Regions from separate parts of the Enterobacter sp. UPMP701 genome, predicted to be linked through region 2. Evidence: predicted binding sites of a transcription regulator. Region 2 holds the regulator's gene; each other region holds the start of a gene.
The links. Region 2 encodes sigma-54, which starts transcription at its own class of promoters, with help from an activator protein. Its sites were predicted from a motif close to GTTGGCACANNTTTCGCTNT; they were not measured.
Positions count from the first base shown of each region.

Region 1: a site for sigma-54 is predicted at 2,150-2,169, ahead of hypA (hydrogenase maturation nickel metallochaperone HypA). Genes of this name have one in related genera too.
Region 3: a site for sigma-54 is predicted at 1,735-1,754, ahead of norV (anaerobic nitric oxide reductase flavorubredoxin). Genes of this name have one in related genera too.

Region 1 covers NZ_JBSKJN010000006.1:159,736-163,894, forward strand. Annotated here, with positions in the region: gene hycC (formate hydrogenlyase subunit 3) at 1-843, opposite strand, end outside; gene ACWKXT_RS15150 (4Fe-4S binding protein) at 840-1,448, opposite strand; gene hycA (formate hydrogenlyase regulator HycA) at 1,519-1,986, opposite strand; gene hypA (hydrogenase maturation nickel metallochaperone HypA) at 2,198-2,548, shown strand; gene hypB (hydrogenase nickel incorporation protein HypB) at 2,552-3,415, shown strand; gene ACWKXT_RS15170 (HypC/HybG/HupF family hydrogenase formation chaperone) at 3,406-3,678, shown strand; gene hypD (hydrogenase formation protein HypD) at 3,682-4,159, shown strand, end outside.
Region 2 covers NZ_JBSKJN010000013.1:13,360-17,518, reverse strand. Annotated here, with positions in the region: gene npr (PTS phosphocarrier protein NPr) at 1-183, opposite strand, end outside; gene rapZ (RNase adapter RapZ) at 180-1,034, opposite strand; gene ptsN (PTS IIA-like nitrogen regulatory protein PtsN) at 1,080-1,571, opposite strand; gene hpf (ribosome hibernation promoting factor) at 1,654-1,941, opposite strand; gene rpoN (RNA polymerase factor sigma-54) at 1,964-3,397, opposite strand; gene lptB (LPS export ABC transporter ATP-binding protein) at 3,445-4,159, opposite strand, start outside.
Region 3 covers NZ_JBSKJN010000006.1:141,228-145,386, forward strand. Annotated here, with positions in the region: gene gutQ (arabinose-5-phosphate isomerase GutQ) at 1-102, shown strand, start outside; gene norR (nitric oxide reductase transcriptional regulator NorR) at 99-1,613, opposite strand; gene norV (anaerobic nitric oxide reductase flavorubredoxin) at 1,801-3,249, shown strand; gene norW (NADH:flavorubredoxin reductase NorW) at 3,246-4,159, shown strand, end outside.

The DNA.
Region 1 (4,159 bases), on a different contig from region 2:
CTGGATGTTGTGCTCCATCAGGGCGTACAGGCCGCCGACAAATGCGGTGATCATCCCCGCAATCAGCAGCGCCACGCCCCACCACAGCGGCGGCTGACCGCCCGTCAGGGTTATCGTCAGGATGCCGAACAGACCGACCTTCATGACCACCACAGAAAACAGCGCGGCGGCGGGGGCAGAGGCATTGGCATGCGCCTGCGGCACCCAGCCGTGCAGCGGGATAATCCCGGCCAGCAGGCCAAAACCGGCTACTCCCAGCAGCCAGACGTCATTGCCCAGCGGCTGACCGTTAAGCGCGGCGAAATCCAGCGTGCCGAAACGCTGCCACACCAGCCAGCAGGCCAGCGCCAGTAGCAGCGTGCCGAGGCGACCGAGCGCAAACCACAGCTTGCCGGAGGCGCTGCATCCGGTCAGGAACACGCCGCACAGGGCCATGATTTCGGCCATCACCACCAGCGCGCCGAGGTTGCTGGCGATAACGGTACAGACTGCCGTCGCCATCAGCAGGTTCACCAGCAGGCCGTTGGTTTTAGTTTGCGGATGGCGGTGCCAGTCGATATTGAACAGGCTGATAAACAGCCCACACAGGCCAAAGGTCACCAGCCAGATGGCGTTTAGCGGCGTAATAGCAACGGAGTGGCGGATCAGCGGCATGAGGGTTTCCACGGATTGCCCGCCGAGCAGAACCACGCTGCCCGCGGCCAGCGTCATCAGGCTGCCGACCGCGCTGCCGATACCGGCTATCCAGCCGCTCAGGGTTTTATGGAAAGAGAACACCAGCGCCAGCACGGCGGCAGCGGCAAAGTACGCCACGGCGCTGTTAATCATAAATATCGCGTTCATTTCGCCCCCTCGTTAAGCGCCTGCAGAAGCGAAAGATCGCCGACGTCGGTATTAATGGTCAGCTCGCGCTTGCGTCTGCTGGTACGGGCGATATCGCGGATGTTAACCAGGATCAGCGCTTTGGTCGGGCAGGTCCGCACGCAGGCCGGGCCCTGTTCGTCAAAGCTGCACAGGTCGCACTTCACCGCAACAGCGCGAATGCCGGGTACCCAGTCCAGCAGCGTGCTGACCTTCGCCGGAGCGGGTGGCGCAGGCGGCGCTTTCGGGGTATTGGCGTTCGCCGGGATATGCAGCGGGCGGCTGCCGGAAAATTCAATCGCGCCGAACGGACAGGCGATGCCGCACAGCTTGCAGCTGACGCACAGGCTTTCATTCAGTTGTACCGCGCCGTCCACGCGGGTGATGGCGTTAACCGGGCACACGCCCGCACACGGGGCATCTTCACAGTGGTGGCAGAGCTGCGGGGCAGACTCTTTTTCATTACGCATGACGCGCAGGCGCGGCATGGACTGTAGCCCGTGCAGGCGGTGCGTTTCCGAACACGCCGCCTCACAGGTTCGACAGCCAATACAGACCGTCGAGTCAGCAATTACAAAACGGTTCACCGGGCAATCCTCAGGTGATGGTCATTTTTGACGACGAAAAACTGTCTCATCGACACTTTTCGACACGCGATTATCGGGCAGGATTGGCGGAGGCGTTTCCCGCAATCAGCTGTTTCAGATCAACCGGCAAGTCGTGCTCAACTGCGGTGTAGAGACCGTTGTAAACCGGCGCGATTTTCTCCAGATAGTGCTCCAGCACCTGCTGGCGATCGCGGTTGCTGACGTGACCGTCCACCATGCCGTCGGCCATCAGCTGAGCTTTCGCAATACACTGTTTTTCACCCTCTTTTGTCTCAACGTAATACTCAATGGTGTGGCTGTTGAAGCTCTCCGCCAGGGTGACAAAAATCGTGAAATGACCAAATAACACAAAGCGCATGTCTCCCTGCGCTGCGCAGCTCATGGCGTGGTGCAGACGGGCTTTTGACAGGGTGATCCCCTGAACCAGAGAGTTGCAGTAAAGGTGCCACTGATCCTGAAGCTGCTGGTGGCGCTGCGCGATGTAATCCGCTTTTTCGCTAATTTCCCAAATAGTCATAAAAGGTATCCGGTTAATGGAGATAGCGGCTGTTAAGCAGAATCCATGCCAGTTTTTAATTATCTGATTTATATGATTTTTGTCGAAAGACTCACTGTCAACAATGCCGTGTCGACGTGTCATTTCGACAGCGTTGACATCGTCACGCCGTAACGCAAATCAAGCTGGCACCGTTATTGCATTTACTGGCGCAAATCATTGAGGAGGCGTCATGCACGAAATCACCCTCTGCCAGCGGGCTCTGGAACTTATTGAACAGCAGGCAGTGCAAAACCGCGCGAAGCGCGTCACCGGCGTCTGGCTGAAAGTCGGGGCGTTTTCCTGCGTCGAGACCAGCGCCCTTACCTTCTGCTTTGAGCTGGTGTGCCGCGGTACGCTGGCGGAAGGCTGCGCATTGCATATTGACGAGCAGCAGGCGGAGTGCTGGTGCGAGCAGTGCCAGCAGTACGTCACCCTGCTCTCATCAAAGGTTCAGCGCTGCCCGCAGTGCCAGAGCACCGGACTGCGCATCGTGGCGGATGACGGTATGCAGATCCAACGTCTCGAGATCGAGAAGGAGTAATGTATGTGTAGTACCTGCGGTTGCGCCGAAGGCAACCTGTATATAGAAGGGGATGAACACCGTCCCCACTCCGCGTTTCGCTCCGCGCCCTTTTCGCCAGCTCCGCGTCCTGCGGCGGCACTGACCGGCATCACCTTTGCGCCGCAGCGTTCCGACACGGGCGACCTGCACTACGGCCACGGCGAGGCGGGCACCCACGCGCCGGGCATCAGCCAGCGCCAGATGCTGGAGGTGGAGATCGACGTGCTGGATAAAAATAACCAGATCGCCGCCCGCAACCGCGCCCGCTTTGCCGCGCGCGAACAGTTGGTGCTGAACCTGGTCTCCAGCCCCGGCTCCGGCAAAACCACGTTGCTGACGGAAACCCTCAAGCGCCTGAACGAACGCGTCTCCTGCGCCGTTATCGAAGGCGATCAGCAAACCGTTAACGATGCGGCGCGCATCCGTGAAACCGGCACTCCGGCAATTCAGGTCAACACTGGTAAGGGCTGCCACCTGGACGCGCAGATGATCGCCGATGCCGCCCCGCGCCTGCCGCTGGCGAATAACGGCATCCTGTTTATTGAAAACGTCGGCAACCTGGTGTGTCCGGCGAGCTTCGACCTTGGGGAACGATATAAAGTCGCGGTGCTTTCGGTCACCGAAGGGGAAGACAAGCCGCTGAAGTACCCGCACATGTTCGCCGCCGCCTCCCTCATGCTGCTGAACAAAATCGACCTGCTGCCGTATCTGAATTTCGATGTGGATAAGTGCGTGGCTTACGCCCGGGAAGTGAACCCGGACATTGAGATCCTGCTGGTTTCCGCGACGCGCGGCGACGGGATGGACGCCTGGCTGGACTGGCTGGAGAGTGAACGATGTGCATAGGCGTACCCGGACAAATCCACTCCATCGACGGCAATCAGGCCAAAGTCGAGGTCTGCGGCATCCTGCGCGACGTCGACCTGACGCTGGTGGGCAGCACCGATGAAACGGGCGCCTCGCGACTCGGCCAGTGGGTGCTGGTCCACGTGGGGTTTGCCATGAGCGTGATTAACGAAGCGGAAGCCCGCGACACGCTCGACGCCCTGCAAAACATGTTTGACGTGGAGCCGGACGTGGGCGCGCTCCTGTACGGCGAGGAGCGATAGCAAATGCGTTACGTTGATGAATACCGCGCGCCGGAGCAGGTGATGCAGCTTATCGGGCACCTGAAAACGCGCGCCGCGCTGCTGGACTACACGAGAGAAAAACCGCTGCGGATCATGGAGGTGTGCGGCGGGCACACGCACGCCATCTTCAAGTTTGGCCTTGACCAGCTGCTGCCGGAGAACATCGAGTTTATCCACGGTCCCGGCTGCCCGGTATGCGTCCTGCCAATGGGGCGCATCGACAGCTGCATTGAAATGGCCCGCCATCCCGACGTTATCTTCTGCACCTTTGGCGACGCGATGCGCGTGCCGGGGAAGAGCGGCTCGCTGCTGCAGGCGAAGGCGCGCGGCGCGGACGTGCGGATCGTTTACTCACCGATGGATGCCCTGACGCTGGCGATGAATAACCCTGAGCGCAAGGTTGTCTTTTTTGGACTGGGTTTTGAAACCACCATGCCCGCCACCGCCATCACCCTGCAGC
Region 2 (4,159 bases):
GCGCCCTTTGGCGGAGTCCAGCATCAGCAGCGCAATCACGCTGTTGGCTTCCGCTTCGGTGCCTTCGTCATTACGCAGCAGCACTTCTGCATCGAAACCCTGCATCAGTTCAAACAGCTTCATCGCCGGGCGCGCATGCATGCCCAGCTTATTGGTGATCTCAACGGTTTGTTTTACGGTCATGTTTTACGTTTTTCCAGCGTGCGATGACGGGACTGAACGTTCTTCCCGCGTGAGCGGAAATAATCGGCCAGCTGTTCGGCGATGTAGACCGAACGATGTTTACCGCCGGTACAGCCAATCGCCACCGTCAGGTAGCTACGATTGTTTGTCTCCAGCATAGGTAACCATAGCTCAAGGTAGCTTCGCGTCTGGTAGATAAAATTGTGAACTTCTGTGTGCCTGTCGAGGAATGCCGCGACGGGCTTATCCAGACCGGTCATTGGGCGCAGCTTCGGATCCCAGTGCGGGTTCGGCAGGAAGCGCACGTCGAAAACATAATCCGCATCAATCGGAATACCGTGCTTAAAGCCGAAGGATTCGAACACCATCGTCAGTTCGCGCTCGCGTTTGCCCAGCAGCCGGGTTCTCAGCATTTCGGCCAGCTCGTGAACGGACATCTCAGAGGTGTCGACAATCAGGTCAGCACGAGAGCGCAGCGGCTCCAGCAGATCGCTCTCTTCATCGATGGCGCTCTCCAGAGAGAGATTCTTGCTGGAAAGCGGGTGCAAACGGCGGGTGTCGCTGTAGCGGCGGATCAGCGTATTGCGATCGGCATCGAGGAACAGCAGCTGAGGCGAGAACGTGTCAGGCAGGTTGCTCATGGCCTGTTCGAAAATTTCTGGCGATTCCGGCATGTTACGGACGTCGATACTGACGGCGGCAGAGGTTTGTCTCTCTGCCAGCGTGCGGGCCAGATCGGGCAATAACACCACCGGCAGGTTATCGACGCAGTAAAAACCCATGTCTTCCAGCGCGCGCAGGGCAACGGATTTCCCCGACCCTGAACGTCCGCTGACAATCATCAGCACCATGTTCCGTTTCTCCTCAGGACAACAGATGTGAAGGCCATCTCCTGGTTATGCGTCATCCTGATTGCCTTCTGCTTCAGTGATAATCTGATAAAGCTCTTCATCACTTTGGGCTGAGCGTAGTCGACGGCAGATGGTTTTATCGGCCAGACGCTTAGCGACCAGTGAAAGCGTATGCAGATGGGTCTTGGTCTGATCGGCTGGCACCAGCAGCGCGAAGAGGAGATCGACGGGCTGGTTATCAATGGCATCAAAGGCAATTGGCGTTTCCAGCTGCACAAACACACCGACGGCACGCAGGGTGTCCTCTTCCAGCTTGCCGTGCGGGATCGCGATGCCGTTGCCGATACCGGTACTGCCCATTTTTTCGCGGGTCAGGATCGCTTCGAACACCACCTGCGGCGGCAGGCCCAGCTGTTTTGCGGCCAGTTCACTAATGATCTCCAGCGCACGTTTTTTGCTCTGGCAGTGAACGGCACTGCGGGTACATTCCTGGTTAAGGACATTGCTCAGTTGAAGAGCGGAATCGTTGTTCATCATAATTTCACCTAAGCGCTAACTGTACAAATGGCCTGTTGTGTTTCACAACAGGCCGTCCTGCACCCGTTAACTGCCCGGACAATTAGTGTTGTTTCAGTTTATCTTTATGTTTATTGAGCTGTCGCGCAAGCTTATCAATCAAGCCGTCGATAGCCGCGTACATGTCTTGCCCTTCCGCACTGGCATGGAGTTCACCCCCGTTTACATGCAGGGTTGCGTCCGAGATATGAGTCACTTTCTCCACTTTCAACACAACGTAGACCTGGTTGATCCTTTCGAAATACTGCTCGAGTTTCGCGAACTTAGCGTTCACGAAGTCACGTAAGGCCTCAGTAATCTCGACGTTGTGTCCTGTGATATTGAGCTGCATAGTGTCTTCCTTATCGGTTGTGTCAGACCAGTTGTTTACGCTGGTTAGACGGCGGAATGGATAAAGACTCTCGATACTTCGCAACAGTACGACGTGCCACCATAATACCCTGATCGGACAGCATGGTGGTTAACTTACTGTCACTTAGTGGCTTCGCGGGGTTCTCCGCGGCGATTAACTTCTTCACCAGGGCACGAATCGCCGTTGAGGAGGCTTCGCCGCCGCCCTCGGTATTCACGTGGCTGGAGAAGAAATACTTAAGCTCAAAAATACCGCGCGGACTGTGCAGATACTTCTGCGTCGTGACGCGGGAAATCGTGGATTCATGCATCTCGACGGCCTGGGCGATATCCGCCAGCACCATCGGTTTCATATACTCTTCACCCTGCTCAAAGAACGCCTGCTGCTGTTCGACGATGCAGCGGCTCACGCGGAGCAGGGTATCATTTCGGCTTTCCAGACTCTTGATCAACCATCGCGCTTCCTGAAGATTGCTACGAATATATTGATTGTCGGAGTCGTTGCGCACGCTGGTGCACATGGAAGCATACTGCTGGTTGATTTGCAGGCGAGGGATGCTGTCAGAGTTCAGTTCAACGACCCAGCGGTCATTGTGTTTTCTGACCAGCACGTCCGGGATGACGTACTCGGGTTCACTGGTCTGGATCGACTGGCCGGGGCGCGGATCGAGTGACTGGATCAGATTCACCGCCTCTTTCAGCACCTCTTCTTTCAGGCGCGTAACGCGCATCAGAGAGCGGAAATCGTGGTTGGCGAGAAGATCCAGATGATCGCTGATGATTAAGCGCGCCTCGTCGAGCCATGGCGTCTCTTTGCTGAACTGAGAAAGCTGGATCAGCAGGCAGTCGCGCAGATCTTTCGCGGCCACGCCGACAGGATCGAAACGCTGAATGCGCTTCAGAACGGCTTCAATCTCTTCAAGTTCAATCTCTTCGTCGCCCATGCTTTCCAGAATGTCGTCCAGCGTGACGGTCAAATAGCCGGTGTCGTCAACGGCGTCGACAATCGACGTGGCGATCGCGCGGTCGGTATCAGAGAAGGGGGTAAGTTCCACCTGCCACATCAGGTAATCCTGCAGCGACTGGGTGGTTTCGCCCTGATAGACCGGTAGCTCATCGTCCTGGTAGTCTGCACGCGTACCAGAAGGGGTACCAGCGGTATAGATTTCATCCCAGCTGGCATCCAGCGGTAGCTCGTCCGGCATCTCTTTTTGTTCGAGAGCATCCGCGGTGTCGAGCGCTTCTGTGTCCTGTGACTGCTGAGTATCTACCTCATCATGAAGATCGGCTTGCTCCAGCAGGGGATTGCTGTCCAGCGCCTGCTGGAGCTCCTGCTGGAGTTCTAAGGTGGACAGTTGCAGCAGACGAATGGCCTGCTGTAGCTGCGGCGTCATTGCCAGTTGTTGGCTGAGCCTTAATTGCAAACCTTGCTTCATGTTCAGAGCATTTTTCTCCGGTTCGGCGTTATGTTACCTCTACCCTATCAGAGTCTGAAGTCTTCCCCAAGATAGACGCGCTTAACATGATCGTCTTCGAGGATCTGCTGCGGCGTACCGTGGGCGATCAGATTGCCCTGGCTCACAATATACGCGCGTTCACATACGGCCAGCGTTTCACGCACGTTGTGGTCGGTGATCAGCACGCCAAGCCCGCTGTCACGCAGATGCTCAATAATACGTTTAATATCGATAACGGAGATCGGGTCGACGCCCGCAAACGGTTCATCCAGAAGGATAAATTTCGGGTTTGCGGCCAGCGCGCGCGCAATCTCAACACGACGGCGTTCCCCCCCGGACAATGCCTGACCGAGGCTGTCGCGCAGGTGCTCAATGTGGAACTCTTCCAGCAGCTCGTTGGCGCGATCCTGACGCTGTTCGCTGGTCAGGTCGTCGCGAATTTGCAGGACCGCCATCAGGTTATCAAAGACGCTCAGACGACGGAAAATAGAGGCTTCCTGCGGCAGATAGCCGATGCCACGACGCGCACGCGCGTGCAGCGGCAGCAGGCTGATGTCTTCATCGTCGATGACGATGTTGCCGGCATCGCGCGGCACAATGCCTACGACCATGTAGAAGGTGGTGGTTTTACCCGCACCGTTCGGGCCAAGCAGGCCAACAATTTCGCCGGAGTTGACGGTCAGACTGACATCTTCTACGACACGGCGGCCCTTATAGGCCTTCGCGAGATTTTTTGCAGTT
Region 3 (4,159 bases), on a different contig from region 2:
CTGATGAAGCGCAAAATCACCGCCGCACCGGTGGTGGACGAGCACGGCAGGCTGTGCGGCGCCATCAACCTGCAGGACTTCTACCAGGCAGGGATAATTTAACCCTTCAGCCCAAGACGCTTCGCCAGCCGGTGCAGGTTGGCGACGTCCATCTCCAGCGCCCGGGCACATGCCGCCCAGCTGCGGTTGTTCTGCTCCAGCGCGCGGGTAATCATCTGACGCTGGAACGCTTCCGTCGCCTCGCGCAGGTTCTCGTTGACGCTCTCAGGCGCAGCAGCCTTCACAGTTGGGGCACTTTCCTCATGCAGCGCAAAATGCCGGGCGTGAATCACCACTTCATCCCCCGAGCGCGTCGCCCGCGCCAGCACCACCGCCCGGTGGATCGCATGCTCCAGCTCGCGCACATTGCCCGGCCAGCCGTAGCTCAGCAGATGCGCCCTCGCCCCCGGGCTCAGCACCACGCGGGAAAGCCCCATCCTGAGCCGGCACTGCTCGCAGAAAAAGCCCGCCAGCAGCAGCACGTCGTCCCCGCGCTCGCGCAGCGGCGGCACGGTTAGCGGGAATACGCTCAGGCGGTGGAACAGATCGGCGCGGAAATTCCCCGCCAGCACCTCTTCGCGCAGATCGCGGTTCGTCGCCGCCAGCACGCGCACGTCCACGCGCAGGCTGCGATCGTCTCCCACGCGTTGAATATCGCCGTACTGCAGCACGCGCAGCAGCTTGGCCTGTAACGACAGCGACAGCTCACCAATCTCATCAAGAAACAGCGTGCCGTTATCGGCCATTTCAAACTTGCCGCTGCGGTTGCTGATGGCCCCGGTAAACGCCCCTTTAACGTGACCAAACAGCTCGCTTTCCGCCACGCTTTCTGGCAACGCCGCGCAGTTGAGATAGACCAGCGGATTCACCGCACGGGGCGAGGCTTCGTGGATCGCTTTTGCCACCAGCTCTTTACCGGTGCCGGTCTCCCCGAAGATCAGCACGTTCAAATCGGAGGCGGCAACAATCTCAATCTCTTTTTTGAGCTGCGCCATGCCCGGAGAAAGGCCGATCATCTCCGTGTGGGTGACCTGCTCAAACGCCGCCGGGCTGCCAGGAAGGATATTCTGGCTCTCCAGCTGTTCAATCAGCAGGGCGTTGTTCAGCGCCCCGGCGGCCAGGGCGGCAATCAGGCGCAGCTCTTCGTCGCTGAAGGTGTCGAACTGGTCCGGCGACATGCCGTCGAGCGTTAATGCGCCAATCAGGTTTTGTCCGGCAAACAGCGGCAGACCGATGCAGGCGTGCACCTTCAGGCTCTCCTGTCCGGGAATAAGGCCGTCGTACGGGTCGGGCAAATCGCTGTCCGCCGGGAAGCGCACCACGTCACCCGCGCGGGCGATGGTTTCCAGACGCGGATGACCTTCAAGGGTAAAGCGCCGTCCGAGCACGTCCTTCGCCAGCCCGTCGATAGCCAGCGGAATAAACTGCCGCCCCTCGTAGCGCAGCAGCGCGGACGCATCGCACTCAAGCACGTGGCGCAGCGTGGAGATCAGGCGCTGAAAGCGGTCCTGATGGCCGATACCGGTTTGCAGCTCAATGGCGATCTTCGCCAGCACGTCTACGGAAAAGCTCATGTCAGCCTCACAGTCATTTTGACAATACATAATGTCATATTGACTCTTTTTGAGATAGTCATAATGACTACTCATTACGGAGCATCACATTATAACTTATTGAATTTTAATAACTTAAAAAGTTGGCACGCAACTTGATATAAGCAAAACATCTTATTTGAAAACGCTGTATTATGCTGAGGTTGCTATGTCTATTCTGGTTAAAAATAACATTCATTGGGTTGGTCAACGTGACTGGGAAGTGCGCGATTTCCACGGGACGGAATACAAAACGCTGCGCGGCAGCAGCTACAACAGCTATCTCATTCGTGAAGGTAAAAACGTGCTGATCGATACCGTCGATCACAAATTCAGCCGCGAGTTCGTGCAGAACCTGCGCAGTGAAATCGATCTGAACGACATCGACTACATCATCATCAACCACGCGGAAGAGGATCACGCCGGGGCGCTGACCGAGCTGATGTCCCACATTCCGGATACCCCGATCTACTGCACCACCAACGCCATTGACTCCATCAACGGTCATCACCACCATCCGGAGTGGAACTTCCACACCGTGAAAACCGGCGACACGCTGGATATCGGCAACGGTAAACAGCTGATCTTCGTCGAAACCCCGATGCTGCACTGGCCGGACAGCATGATGACCTACATGACCGGCGACGCGGTGCTGTTCAGCAACGACGCCTTCGGCCAGCATTACTGCGACGAGCGCCTGTTTAATGACGAAGTGGATCAGACCGAGCTGTTCGAACAGTGCCAGCGCTACTACGCCAACATCCTGACGCCGTTCAGCCGCCTGGTGACGCCAAAAATCACCGAAATCCTCGGTTTTAACCTGCCGGTGGATATGATTGCCACCTCCCACGGCGTGGTGTGGCGTGAAAATCCAACCCAGATCGTCGAGCTGTACCTGAAGTGGGCAGCGGACTATCAGGAAGACCGCATCACGATTTTTTACGACACCATGTCCAACAACACCCGCATGATGGCGGACGCCATTGCCCAGGGCATCAACGAAGTGGACCCGAACGTGGCGGTGAAAATCTTCAACGTGGCGCGCAGCGATAAGAATGAGGTACTGACCAACGTCTTCCGCTCCAAAGGCGTGCTGGTGGGTACCTCCACCATGAATAACGTGATGATGCCGAAAATTGCTGGCCTCGTGGAAGAGATGACCGGTCTGCGCTTTCGCAACAAGCGCGCCAGCGCCTTTGGCTCTCACGGCTGGAGCGGCGGCGCGGTAGACCGTCTTTCCACCCGTTTACAGGATGCCGGTTTTGAGATGTCCCTGAGCCTGAAGGCGAAATGGCGTCCGGATCTCGACGCGCTGGAAATCTGCCGCCAGCATGGCCGTGACATCGCCCGCCAGTGGGCGCTTGCGCCGCTGCCGGAAATCGCACCCGCCGCGGCGGTTACGCCGGAAGCCGTAGCAGAAGCCGTTCCTGCCGCTGCCGACCTCGGCCCTTGCATGCAATGCAGCGTCTGCCAATGGATTTACGATCCTGAGCTGGGCGAGCCGTTGCAGGATGTCGCCCCGGGTACGCCGTGGCGCGAGGTGCCGGACAACTTCCTCTGCCCGGAATGTTCCCTCGGTAAAGACGTCTTTGATGAACTGGCTACGGAGGCAAAATGAGTAACGGTATCGTCATCATCGGCTCGGGCTTTGCCGCCCGCCAGCTGGTGAAAAACATTCGCAAGCAGGACGCTAACGTGCCGCTGACGCTGATCGCCGCCGACAGCATGGACGAGTACAACAAGCCTGATTTAAGCCACGTCATTAGCCAGAATCAGCGCGCCGAAGACCTCACCCGCCAGACGGCGGGGGAGTTCGCGGAGCAGTTTAACCTGCGTCTGTTCCCGTACACCTGGGTCACCGACATCGACGCCGACGCCCACGTGGTGAAAGCGAAAGAGAAGACCTGGCGGTACGACAAGCTGGTGCTGGCCACGGGTGCCTCTGCGTTTGTGCCGCCGGTTGAGGGCCGCGAGCTGATGATCACGCTCAACAGCCAGCAGGAGTATCAGGCCAGCGAAACGCTGCTGCGTGACGCACAGCGCGTGATGATTGTCGGCGGCGGGCTGATTGGCACCGAGCTGGCGATGGATTTCTGCCGGGCGGGGAAATCCGTCACCCTCGTTGACCATGCGGCGAGCATTCTGTCGGCGCTGATGCCCGCAGAAGTCAGCAGCCGCTTACAGCATCGCCTGACCGACATGGGGGTGCATCTGCTGTTGAAATCGCAGCTGCAAAGCCTGAGCAAAACCGAAGGCGGCATTCGTGCATCGCTTGACCGCAGCCGCAGCGTTGAAGTGGATGTGGTTATCGCGGCGACGGGCCTGCGCCCCGAAACCGCGCTGGCGCATCGCGCGGGTGCCGAAACAGGTCGTGGCGTGAAGGTAAATAGCTACCTGCAAACCACACAGCCGGATATTTACGCGCTGGGCGACTGCGCAGAAATTAACGGCCAGGTGCTGCCCTTCCTGCAGCCGATACAGTTAAGCGCCATGTATCTGGCGAAAAACCTGCTCGGCGGCAGCGCGCC